Regions from separate parts of the Bacillus paramycoides genome, predicted to be linked through region 2. Evidence: riboswitches for the same ligand, from Rfam matches in the RefSeq annotation. Region 2 holds a riboswitch; each other region holds the start of a gene.

Region 1 (4,497 bases), 2.6 Mb from region 2:
TAGCTGATGCAATGTTTTATGTAACAAACCAAGTTATGAAATTTGCACCATTTGGTGTGTTTGCACTAATTGGAGTTACAGTTTCTACATTTGGTCTTTCTTCATTAATTCCATTAGGGAAATTATTAATTGTAGTATACGGAGCAATGATTTTCTTCGTTGTAGTCGTATTAGGAATTACAGCGAAAATATTTGGAATTAACATTTTCCAATTCTTTAAGATTTTAAAAGACGAACTGATCTTAGCATACTCTACAGCAAGTTCAGAAACAGTTTTACCAAAAATCATGGAGAAGATGGAGAAGTTCGGTTGTCCAAAGGCAATTACATCTTTCGTTATTCCGACAGGTTATTCATTTAACTTAGATGGATCAACTTTATATCAAGCAATTGCAGCTATTTTCTTAGCGCAAATGTACGGTATTGATTTATCTATTACACAACAAATTACATTATTACTTGTATTAATGCTTACATCAAAAGGTATTGCGGGTGTACCGGGCGTATCATTCGTTGTATTATTAGCGACACTTGGTACAGTAGGTATTCCAGCTGAAGGTTTAGCCTTTATCGCTGGTATTGACCGTATTTTAGATATGGCTCGTACAGCAGTTAACGTTGTAGGTAACTCTTTAGCAGCTGTAGTTATGTCTAAGTGGGAAGGTCAGTATGACGCTGAAAAAGGACAAGCCTACTTGAAAGAAATTTCTAATAAGCAAGCAGCTTAATTATAATTTGAACAAGCTCTCACATAATATGTGGGGGCTTTTCTATATAGAAAGGGAGCAGACGAAATGAAACGTAAATATGGTGACGGTTCTTCGTGGAAGCGACTAATAGAGAGGGATTATACGGTTAAGCAAATAGAAGAGGGGATGCTAGGAATATTAGAAATAAAAAAGGTGAGAGAACCTAGTTGTAAAGAATATGATGGAAAAGAGCTTTGTATTGCTGGCAATCGGTATACGTGGATTCAGTATTTCATAGACGGGAAAAACTTTGCGATTACCGCTATGTTAGATGATCAAAAAGAATTAGTACAATATTATATCGATGTGGCGAAAGAATATAAAATAGACGAACGTGGTTTACCGTATTTTGATGATTTATATTTAGATGTAGTGTTATTACCGAACGGTAAAATGTATATATTGGATGAAGATGAGCTAGAGGATGCTTATAAAAGTGGCGATGTTACAAAAGAAGAGTATGAGTTGGCTTGGTACACTACGAAATGGATCATAGATGCAATAAAAAATTGTGAATTTTATTGGATTTCAATATTGGAAGAAGAAATCAAAAAGTTAAAATGATTGTTGTATTCAAATTTTTGTATAATTACCAAAAAAATCTATACAAAAAATAATTGACTTTTGTTTTGTAAGCGAGTAAAGTTAGGGAAGAAATTATTATTAAAAAATAAATATGAAACCTTCTTATAAAGAGAGGCGGAGGGACTGGCCCTACGATGCCTCGGCAGCGGACTCGATTTCAGAGTGCTGTGCCAAATCCAGCAAGCATGTGCTTGAAAGATGAGAAGAGTGTTTCTTATAGATGTATAAGACCTCTTCTCATTGGAAGAGGTCTTTTATTATTCATTAGAAAAAGGTTGAAACTAGGGAGAGATGGTACTTTGAAAGAAACGAGAGGAAATGGTTTGGCTTTATTACCACTTGGGATATTTTTGGCGCTATTTATTGGTTCTGGAATTATTACAGGTGATTTCTATAAATTGCCGATACTTGTAGCAATTTCAATTGCTGTAGGAGTGGCTTTAGCAATGAATCGTAAAGAAAGTTTTAATGTAAAAGTAGAACGATTTGCTAAAGGTGCAGGGAACCCAGATATTATGATTATGGTTCTAATTTTTGTCCTAGCAGGAGCATTTTCTGAAACAGCAAAAGGGATGGGCGGCGTTGATTCTACAGTTAACTTAGCGTTATCCATTTTACCGCAAGGATTTATCGTAGCTGGAATTTTTGTTATAGGAGCATTTATTTCATTAGCGATGGGAACTTCAATGGGAACAATAGCTGCATTAGCACCAATTGCTGTAGGTATTAGTGGGCAAACTGATATCTCCATTGCACTTACGATGGCTACTGTTGTTGGGGGAGCGATGTTTGGTGATAATTTATCATTTATTTCAGATACAACAATCGCAGCTGTACGTTCGCAAGGAACAGAAATGAAAGATAAGTTTAAAACGAACTTTTTAATTGTATTACCAGCGGCTATTATTACAATTGTATTATTAGTAATCGTTACTTTAGGAAGCGACACACAGATTAAAGCGCATAGCTTTGACTGGATAAAGATTTTACCGTATGCAGGAGTACTTATTACAGCATTACTTGGCTGGAATGTACTTATTGTGTTAACTGGTGGAACTGTACTATCTGGCGTTATCGGTCTTTTAGATGGCAGTTACACGTTAGAGAGTTTCTTTAAAAGTGTAACGACTGGAATGGGCGGTATGATGGAGTTAGTACTACTTGCTATTTTAATTGGCGGTATGGTCGAACTGATTCAATATAATGGTGGCATTCAATATTTAATGAATATTTTAACTCGTAACATTCGTTCAAAAAAAGGAGCAGAGTTCGGTATTGCTGGCTTAGTAAGTATGACGAATATGTGTACAGCGAATAATACGATTTCTATTATCTTTACAGGTCCGCTTGCGAAAAACATTGCAGATCAATATGAAATTGATCCCCGTAAATCAGCGAGTGTATTAGATCTTTTCTCATGCTGTGTGCAAGGATTAATTCCGTATGGTGCGCAAATGTTAACGGCAGCAGGGTTTGCGGCGTTATCTCCGATTGAATTGTTACCATATGCGTTTTATCCGATCTTAGTTGGAGTATGTGGAATCATTTCTATATTAATTGGTTTCCCGAGGTTTTCTAAAGTAGCGGGAAAGAAAGAGTATGATAAAACAGCATAATGAAAATGAAGTTTATGAATTGTAACGAAAGCCGTACAGAGAATGTTCTCTGTGCGGCTTTTTATGTGCGGAAAAAGAGTGAATGATTCTATCCTACCGTATGTTTTTACAAAAGGCTGAATGCAACTCGGTCTTAAGTCTGAGTCAAAAACGGTTCTTAAGCTCGTTATGGAAAAAAGAAAAAATAGTTAAGATAAGAGTATCAAATCGAAGGGAGGCAAGCACAAGATGAAACAATTTCTAGCGTTTATCGCGGCTGGTATTTTAGCTTTAATTGCTCTTGGCAGTCTTGCTGGTATTATAGGATTCGCAATTGGAGCAGGAGTTGTGTACTGGAGCTATAAATCATTTGTGCGAGCACAATCATTTTTTGGAAAGTTAGCTTGGGGTATTGTTGGTTTAATCGGCTTGTCCATCGCCCTTTCTCATTCCCCAGCATTAATCGGTATTGCAGCATTAGTAGTTTTATACTACGGATACCGTGAGTGGAAAAAAGAAAAAGATGTAGTTGTTGATTCTGCTCCAGAAAGTTCTAAACCATATAGCAACTTTGAAGATGAGTGGAACAAGTTAATGAAAAACTAATATAAAATAAATCAAATTTATAAAGTAGAAGAGAGGAAGATTATAATGAAACAATCTTTATTCGGACGTGTACGCGATGCAATTTTAGCAGATTTTCATAATGTATTAGATGAGAAAGAAAGAAAAAACCCAATCGCTATGTTAAACCAGTATTTACGCGATAGTGAGCGTGAAATAACAAAAATTGAGAAGTTAATTCAGCGTCATAAAACATTAAAATCTAATTTTGCTCGTGAACTTGAGCAAGCGCGATATTTCGTTAATAAAAGATCAAAGCAAGCAATCATTGCTCAAGAAGCAGGCGAACTACAACTACATGAGCGTGCCTTAGAGGAAGTAGCTTATTATGAAGGGCAAGTAACTCGATTAGAAGAAATGTATGCAGGTGTTGTAGAGCAAATTGATGAGTTAGAGCGTCGTCTTTCTGAAATGAAAAATAAATTAAAAGAAATGCACGCAAAGCGTATGGAATTAATGGCACGTGAAAATATGGCGCATGCAAATCGCCGTATGAATACTGCGATGCATAAAATGGATGAAAATAATCCATTCTTACGATTTGAAGAAATTGAGGATCATATTCGCGACTTAGAAACTCGTATGAATGAGGAACATGAACGTGACACATTTGATATGAAGATTGCAAAGCTTGAGCGTGAAATGAAGGAAAAAAATGATGTGTCGTTAACAAAATAATAGTAGTATATTATAAAACAGGCTTATGATATAGTGATAGGAGAAAAGGTGTTGGAAAGCAATGCCTTTTCTTCTATGTATATGTGACAAGAAGGGGGGAGCTGAAATGAAGAAACATTTTTCAAAAACACAATTAATGGGGATGCTCCTCATCATATTTGGATTCGGTCTTTTTCTTGATATGATACTTGGACATTTTGAACCAGGTGGTCTCATTTTTGCATTTATTATGCTTATGTTTGGAAGACATTATCGTAAAAAGAATC
Region 2 (4,497 bases):
TCGGCGCCAAGATCAAGTGGCTTCTGGAATAGTGGTGTCAAAAATGTATTATCAACAAAAGTAAGGGCGTCAATAGATTTTGCAAGTTTAGAAACAGCACGAATATCTGTAACTTTTAAAAGTGGATTAGAGGGTGTTTCTACATAAAAGAGTTTTGTATTTGGCTTAATGTTTTGTTTTATTTCTTCTAAATTGGTCATATCAACAAATGTATGTGATACACCGTAACGGGAGAGAACTTCAGTTATCATTCGATAAGTCCCTCCGTATACGTCTTCTGAAATGAGTACGTGATCACCTTGTGAAAGGAGGAGGAATGCAGTAGAAATCGCTGCAATTCCTGATGCGAATGCAAACCCTTTTGTTCCGCCTTCTAATAAAGCGATAATATCTTCAAGCGCTTCGCGAGTTGGATTACCAGAGCGGCTATAGTCATATTTCCCGAACGTATCTACATCAAATTGGTGGAATGTTGATGTATTATAAATGGGAACGTTAACAGCTCCTGTTTGTGAGTCATGTTTATATTGGTTGTGTAGTAAAAGTGTATCTATAGAATAACTCATATTCTTACACCTTCTTTTACAAGTTTAATGGCTTGCTGTAAGTCTTGAATTAAATCGTTACTATTTTCAATACCGACAGAAAATCGAAGAAGACGATTACATACACCGTTTGCTGTTCTAATTTCTTCAGGAATATCAGCGTGTGTTTGTGTTGCCGGATATGTCATTAAACTTTCAACACCACCGAGACTTTCAGCAAATGTAATTAAGGATAAAGATTGTAGGAATGGATTAATCCACGTTTCATCTTTTAGACGAAATGAGATCATGCCGCCTCTTCCAGGGTAAAATACATCTGTCACACCGTCTTCATCATTTAAATAAGCGACAACTGCTTTTGCATTTTCTTCATGTTGTCTCATGCGAAGCGCTAATGTTTTCATACCACGAATTAATAGCCATGAATCAAATGGGCTTAAGACCGCGCCTGATGCATTATGATAATGAGCGATTTCCTCACAAAGTTCCTTTCCTTTTGCAACGACAAGTCCGCTTAGTACATCGTTATGTCCTCCTAAATATTTCGTTGCGCTATGAATTACAATGTCCGCGCCTTCTGTTAATGGCTGCTGTATATAAGGTGTGTAGAACGTGTTGTCTACGATAAGAAGTAGTCCGTGTCTTTTCGCTACAGTTGCGACAGCAGCAATATCAGTAACTTGCATTAATGGATTAGTTGGAGTTTCTATGAAAATAGCCTTCGTTTCAGTTGTGATAGCTTGCTCAATTTGTTTAATAGACTGTGTATTTACGTATCTACATCGAACGTTCCACTTTTTTTCGTGCTCAGAAAATAATCGATAAGTGCCCCCGTATAAATCTTCAGATACAATAAGTTCGTCTCCAGAACGGAATAGGGACAGGACGAGGAGAACAGCTGCCATCCCTGAACTACAGGCATATCCTTGTTCACCGTGTTCTAAGTCTGCAATTGCCTGCTCTAACAGGCCGCGAGTTGGATTGCCAGTTCGTGAATAGTCAAAGCCAGTCGATTTACCAATTCCTTCGTGACGATAGGCAGTTGAAAAATAAACAGGTGGATTAACAGTTCCTGTTGTAGTTTCGCTTCGGTTTCCGATTTGTGCTAGTTTTGTTTCAATAGTTGACATGTGAAAATTCCTCCTTTTTAAATTAACAATTAAGTGAATGTAAAATAAAAAAAGCCTTCTAAGGAAGAAGGCTTTCGGTTTGAATAGAGTCTTCTTCTCATCTGTCAAATCTTTCACAATTTGCTGGAATTAGCACCTTATTAACAAATGTTAATGGTTGCTGAGGCGTCATAGGGCCAGTCCCTCTACCTCTCTAGATAAGAATGTTCGTATGAAATTTTATTATATTTTTAACTTTACAACAAAAGATAATTGAATTGCAACTTTATTTTAAATAATTTTTATTTTTCCGCAAGTGTCATTGACTTTTGCATTTGTGCGTGCTAAATTTATTGAAAAATTAACAAACATTGTTAAAAGGGGAACGCATTTCCTTTTAGCTACATAAATAAAATAATAAAGACAAACTCTTATTGAGAGCGGTGGAGGGAAAGGCCCTATGAAACCCGGCAACCTTCAAACGAAATGTTTGAAACGGTGCTAATACCTGCAAAACGAATGTTTTGCATAATAAGAGGAGGATCGATTATGTCCCCCTCTTCAAAATGAAGAGGGGGTTTTTATATTGATAGAAATGAGGGAGATTGGTGAAATTACTAGATTTATTATCAAAAGGAATTGTAATAGGTGATGGTGCGGTTGGAACGTTATTACATTCACATGGCTTGCAAAGTAGTTTTGAAGAATTGAATATATCTGATCCGGATTTAATTATATCGATTCATAAGCAATATGTAGCTGCTGGGGCAGATGTAATTCAAACAAATACGTACGGAGCAAATGAAGCGAAATTACGTATGTATGGTTTAGAAAATCAAGTTACTGAAATTAATAGAGCAGCAGTAAAACTGGCGAAAGCATCTGTTACAGACAGAAATGCCATTTTAGGAACAATTGGTGGTATGAAACATATCGGAGCTGTTACGACAACTGATATGGAAAGAGAATTTATGTTACTTGAGCAGGCAAGTGCTTTACTAGAAGAACAGGTTGATGGATTACTATTAGAGACTTTTTATGATGAGTTTGAATTACTTCATGCCGTTCAGGTGTTACGAAAACAAACGAATATTCCAATTGTAGCGCAATTAGCGTTACATGAGGCAGGTACGACTCAAAATGGAAATGATGTAAATGAAATATTAAAACAGCTTTTAGATTATGGTGCAAATGTTGTTGGATTGAACTGCCAACTAGGGCCACTTCATATGACGGAAGCTTTTAAAATGATATCGATCCCGCAAAATGGTTATTTGTCAGCATATCCAAATGCAGGTCTCCCGAATTATGTGGAGGGACGTTACGTATATGAGGGAAGTCCAGCTTATTTCGAAGCGATGACACCGAAATTTATTGAGCAAGGTATTCGGTTATTGGGTGGTTGTTGTGGCACTACGCCAGAACATATTGAAAGCATGAAACGTGCCACTTTACATGTTACGCCTGTAATAGAGAAAGATACGATTCAAAGACCGAAAGTAGTTCATACGCATGAGAAACGTTCGAAAGCTCATATTACTTTAGCAGAGAAAGCCAAAAAACAAACGACAGTAGTAGTGGAATTAGATCCACCAAAAACGTTAGATACACAGCGTTTTTTTGAAGGCGCAAGAGCATTGAAAAGAGCTGGAGCAGATGCTATTACTCTAGCAGATAATTCATTAGCATCGCCTCGCGTCTCGAATATGGCAATGGGTGCATTATTAACGAAACACGATATTCCGGTATTGACGCACTTAACGTGTAGAGACCATAACGTCATCGGACTACAATCTCATTTACTAGGATTATCAGCGTTAGGCATGGAAGAAGTGTTAGCTTTAACTGGTGATCCAGCACGCGTTGGTGATTTTCCAGGTGCCACTTCTGTATATGATTTGTCCTCTATTGAGCTCATTAAAATGATTAAAGAAATGAACGATGGGCGCTCCATTTTAGGGAAATCAATAGGTCCAGCAACAAGGTTTTCAGTAGGAGGTGCGTTTAATCCGCATGTAAGACATTTAAAAGCAGCGGTTAAGCGAATGGAACGGAAAATAGATGCTGGAGCAGAATATTTCTTAACGCAGCCAATTTATGATATCGCGTTAATTGAAGAAGTGTATGAAGCGACAAAGCATTTAGAACAACCTATTTTTATTGGGATTATGCCATTAATAAGTAAACGGAATGCAGATTTTCTTCATTTTGAGGTGCCAGGTATTACTTTACCTGAAGCAGTAAGAGAGAGAATGGATGGACATGAAACGAAAGAGGCAGCAATTGAGGAAGGGATTCGTATTTCTCAAGAGTTGATCGATGCGGCGATGAAATATTTTAACGGCATTTATCTTATTACACCATTTCTAAAATATGAAATTACAGAACACCTCGTTAAATATGTGAGAGAAAAGCAAGAAGTGAAAGAAGGTATTAATTGATGAAATGTATAGAAGAAAAATTACAAAATAACATCTTAATATTAGATGGTGCAATGGGAACAATGATTCAGCAAGAGGACTTAACTGCGGAAGATTTCGGAGGAGAAGAGTACGAAGGCTGTAATGAATATTTAGTAGAAACAAGGCCTGATGTCATTTTAAAGATTCATAAAGCTTATATTGAAGCTGGAGCAGATATTATTGAAACAAATACATTTGGGGCGACAAATATTGTATTAAGTGATTATGAGTTGTCTCATTTAGACGAGGAACTAAATGAGAAGGCAGCACGTTTAGCGAAGCAAGCGGTCAATGAAAGCGGGAAGGAAGTATACGTTGCGGGAGCAATGGGGCCGACAACGAAAGCGATTAGTGTTACTGGTGGTGTAACATTTGACGAAT
Region 3 (4,497 bases), 1.5 Mb from region 2:
CGTGCAGACATTTTATTCCGTGCTGCAGCAATCGTTCGTCGCAGAAAACATGAATTCTCTGCTATTCTTGTAAAAGAAGCAGGTAAACCATGGAATGAGGCAGATGCTGATACGGCAGAAGCAATCGACTTTATGGAATATTATGGTCGTCAAATGTTAAAATTAAAAGACGGAATTCCAGTAGAAAGCCGTCCAATTGAATATAATCGTTTCTCTTACATTCCATTAGGAGTAGGTGTTATCATTTCTCCTTGGAACTTCCCATTCGCAATTATGGCAGGTATGACAACAGCAGCTTTAGTTTCTGGTAACACAGTATTACTAAAACCAGCTAGTACAACTCCTGTAGTAGCAGCGAAATTCATGGAAGTATTAGAAGAAGCTGGCTTACCAGCTGGCGTAGTAAACTTCGTTCCAGGTAATGGTTCTGAAGTTGGTGACTACTTAGTAGATCACCCTCGTACACGTTTCGTGAGCTTCACTGGATCTCGTGATGTAGGTATCCGAATTTATGAGCGTGCAGCGAAAGTAAACCCAGGCCAAATTTGGTTAAAACGCGTTATCGCTGAAATGGGTGGTAAAGATACAATCGTTGTTGATAAAGAAGCTGATCTTGAATTAGCAGCTAAATCTATCGTTGCATCAGCATTTGGATTCTCAGGACAAAAATGTTCTGCATGTTCTCGTGCAGTAATCCATGAAGATGTATACGATCACGTATTAAATCGTGCTGTTGAATTAACGAAAAAATTAACAGTTGCTAACCCAGCTGTATTAGGTACAAATATGGGTCCTGTTAATGACCAAGCTGCATTCGATAAAGTAATGAGCTATGTTGCAATTGGTAAAGAAGAAGGTAGAATCTTAGCAGGTGGCGAAGGAGACGATTCTAAAGGCTGGTTCATCCAACCAACAATCGTTGCTGACGTTGCAGAAGATGCTCGCTTAATGAAAGAAGAAATCTTCGGACCAGTAGTAGCATTCTGTAAAGCAAAAGACTTTGACCATGCACTTGCAATTGCAAATAATACAGAATACGGTTTAACAGGAGCAGTTATTTCTAACAACCGTGACCATATTGAAAAAGCACGTGAAGACTTCCACGTAGGTAACTTATACTTCAACCGTGGATGTACTGGTGCAATCGTAGGATACCAACCATTCGGTGGCTTTAACATGTCTGGTACAGACTCTAAAGCTGGTGGTCCTGATTACTTAGCACTTCACATGCAAGCAAAAACTACTTCTGAAACTTTATAAGAAATAGTAGAAGAGATCTTCGCAGTCTGCGAAGATCTCTTTTTTTTGAGAAAATTTTTTCTATATGTGGATTAAGATAGATATCAGTAGAAAAACTAATAAGGTTTACTTCAGTAAAATAAGGTATATTATATTGGTTGAATAGATTCTCTTTAAAGATAAGAAAAGTAGGTGAACAAAGTGGGAAAATATCAATTGGATTATAAAGGCCAGGTAGCTGTGGCAAAGTTTCATGAAAAACAGACGCCTGTCAAATTTGATAAAAAGCAGCAAATTGAAAAATTGCGTGCGGAGTATTTGAAAAAGAAACAAAAACAGACAGATAAATAATAGGAGAGACTAGTTAATTTGAATGAAAAACACTTACTATAAATTACCATTTGGTAAGTGGAACTAGCTAAACCCTATTAATATCGGGATAAACATGTAAATAGAAACAAAACAACGAGAAAAGTTGACTTATTAGTCACATTTTTTAGTATTCATTTTAAGGATTTCCTGTATAATACAATTTGAAAGAAAATCTATGGTTTGACAAGAAACACTCCTTTCGGTTTTGCTCACTGAAGGGAGTGTTTTTTTGTAGCTACAAACTCCTCTGTACTCATTACATTCCCATATACGCCATTTAAACTAGCCAAAATTGTGTTATGAATATAAACGGCTGGTATAGTAGCATTCTTAAAAGAAAGATCTTTTGTAGCACAAGCATCATGTATAACGGTACATTGAAAGCCGAAATCAAAAGCAGCTCTTACGGTAGCATCGATACACATATGAGTCATCATCCCACATATGACGACGTGCTCGATGTTTAAACGTTGTAATTGTTCTAGAAGATCAGTTTCCCGAAAACTATTTGGATAATGTTTGATTATAACGGTTTCATTTCTAAGTGGGCGTACGCTTTTATGAATATGTACACCTTCTGTATTTGGTAGGAAAAAAGTAGCGTCATCTTTTATTGCTACATGTTGGATATGAAAAATAGGTTCATTTCTCGTTCTAAAGAGTTGTAGTAGCTCATTAGCATAGTCGCTTGCTTCTACCGGATTACGTAATTCCATCTTTCCTTGTGGAAAATAATCATTTTGAATATCAACAAGTAAAAGAGCTGTTTTCATATATTTATCTTCCTCCGATTTCATATTCAAATAATGGTATTCAATTAGTAGAGAAGATTATCCTTTTAAAAAATATGCGAGAGGAGAATTTTACATAACTTTAAAGATTACTATTTTTTCATGAATTTTCATCTGAAAATTATAATAAAGGAATAATTAATATTTTTCTAAAAAATGTATTGACTCTTATTATTCTGAGTTCTATAATGAGAATTAATTAAACGACAATTAAATCGATACATTCTTATCCAGAGAGGTGGAGGGACTGGCCCTACGATACCTCAGCAACGGGTTTTTTAATACCGTGCTAACTCCAGCAAGCCTTATAAAGGCTTGGAAGATGAGAAGATGTGAACGAGTACATATAAGTGCTCTCCTTCTTATCTTTATGTTTGATAAGAAGGAGAGCACTTTTTATTTTACCTCGAAAGCTCTACTTCAAGTTTTTACAGCATATAGGAGGGGAAAAAATGATTTCTTTTAACAACGTAAGTAAAGTATATGAATCAAGTGGGCAATCTGTTCATGCGGTGGAGGATGTAACGTTATCAGTTGAAAAGGGCGAAATTTTCGGCATTATCGGTTTTAGTGGCGCTGGAAAGAGTACGTTGTTACGCTTAGTAAATATGTTAGAGAGACCAACGGCAGGAACGATTTCAATAGATGATAAAGATATTACATCACTATCGACGAAAGAATTACGGAAGCTAAGACAAAGAATCGGGATGATTTTTCAAAGTTTTAATTTATTTAATTCAAGAACAGTGTTTGGGAATATTGCGTATCCATTAAAATTAGCAAAAGTACCAAATAATGAGATAAAAGAAAGAGTAAATGAACTGCTGAAGTTTGTCGGGTTAGAGGATAAAGCAGACTATTATCCAGAGCAACTATCAGGTGGTCAAAAACAGCGTGTGGGCATTGCTAGGGCACTGGCAACATCACCAGATATCCTTATATGTGATGAGGCAACATCAGCTTTAGATCCAGAAACAACGACAGAAATTTTGAACTTATTAAAGAAAGTAAATCGAGAATACAATGTAACAATTCTTCTTATTACACATGAAATGCATGTTGTGAAAGAAATTTGTCACCGTGTAGCTGTAATGGAGAAGGGAAAGGTTATTGAAGAAGGAAAACTGTTTGATGTTTTTACACAACCAAAAACAAAGACGACTCAAAATTTTGTACGCTCTATTATTAATGATCATTTACCGGAAAGTGTTTTAGGGAAAATTCAAAATGGTGGACAGATTTATCGCTTAACATTTACTGGTGAAGAGACAGGACAGCCGGTACTATCGTATATCGCGAAAAACTATAACGTCGATGTAAACGTACTGTACGGAAATATTATTGAACTTCAAAATGTGTTATTTGGAAATCTACTTGTAGAACTGCAAGGTGAACAGAAAGAAATTCAAAAAGCATTACAACATCTAAGACTACAAGTGCAGCTGAAGGAGGTAGAAGCTCATGCGAGTTGATTGGAGTATATTTTGGCCCCGCATAGTAGATGCGACGGGGGATACCCTCTTAATGGTAATTGTAACCCTTATATTCGCTACAATTCTTGGTATACCTCTAGGTTTACTATTATATGTAACGAGAAAAGGAAACTTTTTAGAAAATAAATGGATCTTTTCTATTCTTAATATCATTATTAATACAATTCGTCCGGTTCCATTCATCATCTTCTTAGTAGCTTTAAGCCCACTAACAAGAAGTGTTATCGGAACGACGATTGGAACAGCAGCAGCAATTTTCCCAATGACGTTAGTTGCATCAATCGGTATCGCTAGAATGGTTGAAACAAATCTTGTTTCAGTTCCAAAGGGAGTCATTGAAGCCGCTCAAGCAATGGGTGCTTCACCATTTAGAATTGTTTTTGAAATTCTTGTACCAGAAGCGTTAGCACCATTAATCTTAGGGGTTACATTTATGACAGTTGGTTTAATTGAATTTTCTGCAGTTGCTGGGCTTGTCGGTGGCGGCGGTCTTGGTGACTTAGCGATGACATATGGTTATCAACGTTTTGATACATCGGTTATGTTCGTAACGGTCGTTTTACTTATTATTCTCGTACAGGTAGCTCAAAACTTAGGAAACT

The links. A riboswitch is a leader RNA that binds a small molecule or an ion and turns the genes downstream of it on or off. The one in region 2 is predicted to bind S-adenosylmethionine.
Region 1: another riboswitch for S-adenosylmethionine. It lies ahead of AAG068_RS07235 (Na+/H+ antiporter NhaC family protein); the one in region 2 lies ahead of metI (cystathionine gamma-synthase/O-acetylhomoserine thiolyase).
Region 3: another riboswitch for S-adenosylmethionine. It lies ahead of AAG068_RS01885 (methionine ABC transporter ATP-binding protein); the one in region 2 lies ahead of metI (cystathionine gamma-synthase/O-acetylhomoserine thiolyase).

The regions. Positions count from the first base shown of each region.
Region 1 covers NZ_CP152427.1:1,389,271-1,393,767, forward strand. The annotation lists gene gltP (glutamate/aspartate:proton symporter GltP) at 1-728, shown strand, start outside; gene AAG068_RS07230 (DUF402 domain-containing protein) at 795-1,313, shown strand; SAM riboswitch class I at 1,434-1,539, shown strand; gene AAG068_RS07235 (Na+/H+ antiporter NhaC family protein) at 1,634-2,950, shown strand; gene AAG068_RS07240 (hypothetical protein) at 3,179-3,535, shown strand; gene AAG068_RS07245 (PspA/IM30 family protein) at 3,581-4,231, shown strand; gene liaF (cell wall-active antibiotics response protein LiaF) at 4,338-4,497, shown strand, end outside.
Region 2 covers NZ_CP152427.1:4,129,689-4,134,185, reverse strand. The annotation lists gene metC (cystathionine beta-lyase) at 1-566, opposite strand, end outside; gene metI (cystathionine gamma-synthase/O-acetylhomoserine thiolyase) at 563-1,675, opposite strand; SAM riboswitch class I at 1,770-1,879, opposite strand; SAM riboswitch class I at 2,083-2,192, shown strand; gene AAG068_RS21365 (bifunctional homocysteine S-methyltransferase/methylenetetrahydrofolate reductase) at 2,263-4,095, shown strand; gene metH (methionine synthase) at 4,095-4,497, shown strand, end outside.
Region 3 covers NZ_CP152427.1:346,423-350,919, forward strand. The annotation lists gene pruA (L-glutamate gamma-semialdehyde dehydrogenase) at 1-1,260, shown strand, start outside; gene AAG068_RS01875 (hypothetical protein) at 1,441-1,590, shown strand; gene AAG068_RS01880 (cysteine hydrolase family protein) at 1,821-2,384, opposite strand; SAM riboswitch class I at 2,626-2,731, shown strand; gene AAG068_RS01885 (methionine ABC transporter ATP-binding protein) at 2,855-3,874, shown strand; gene AAG068_RS01890 (methionine ABC transporter permease) at 3,864-4,497, shown strand, end outside.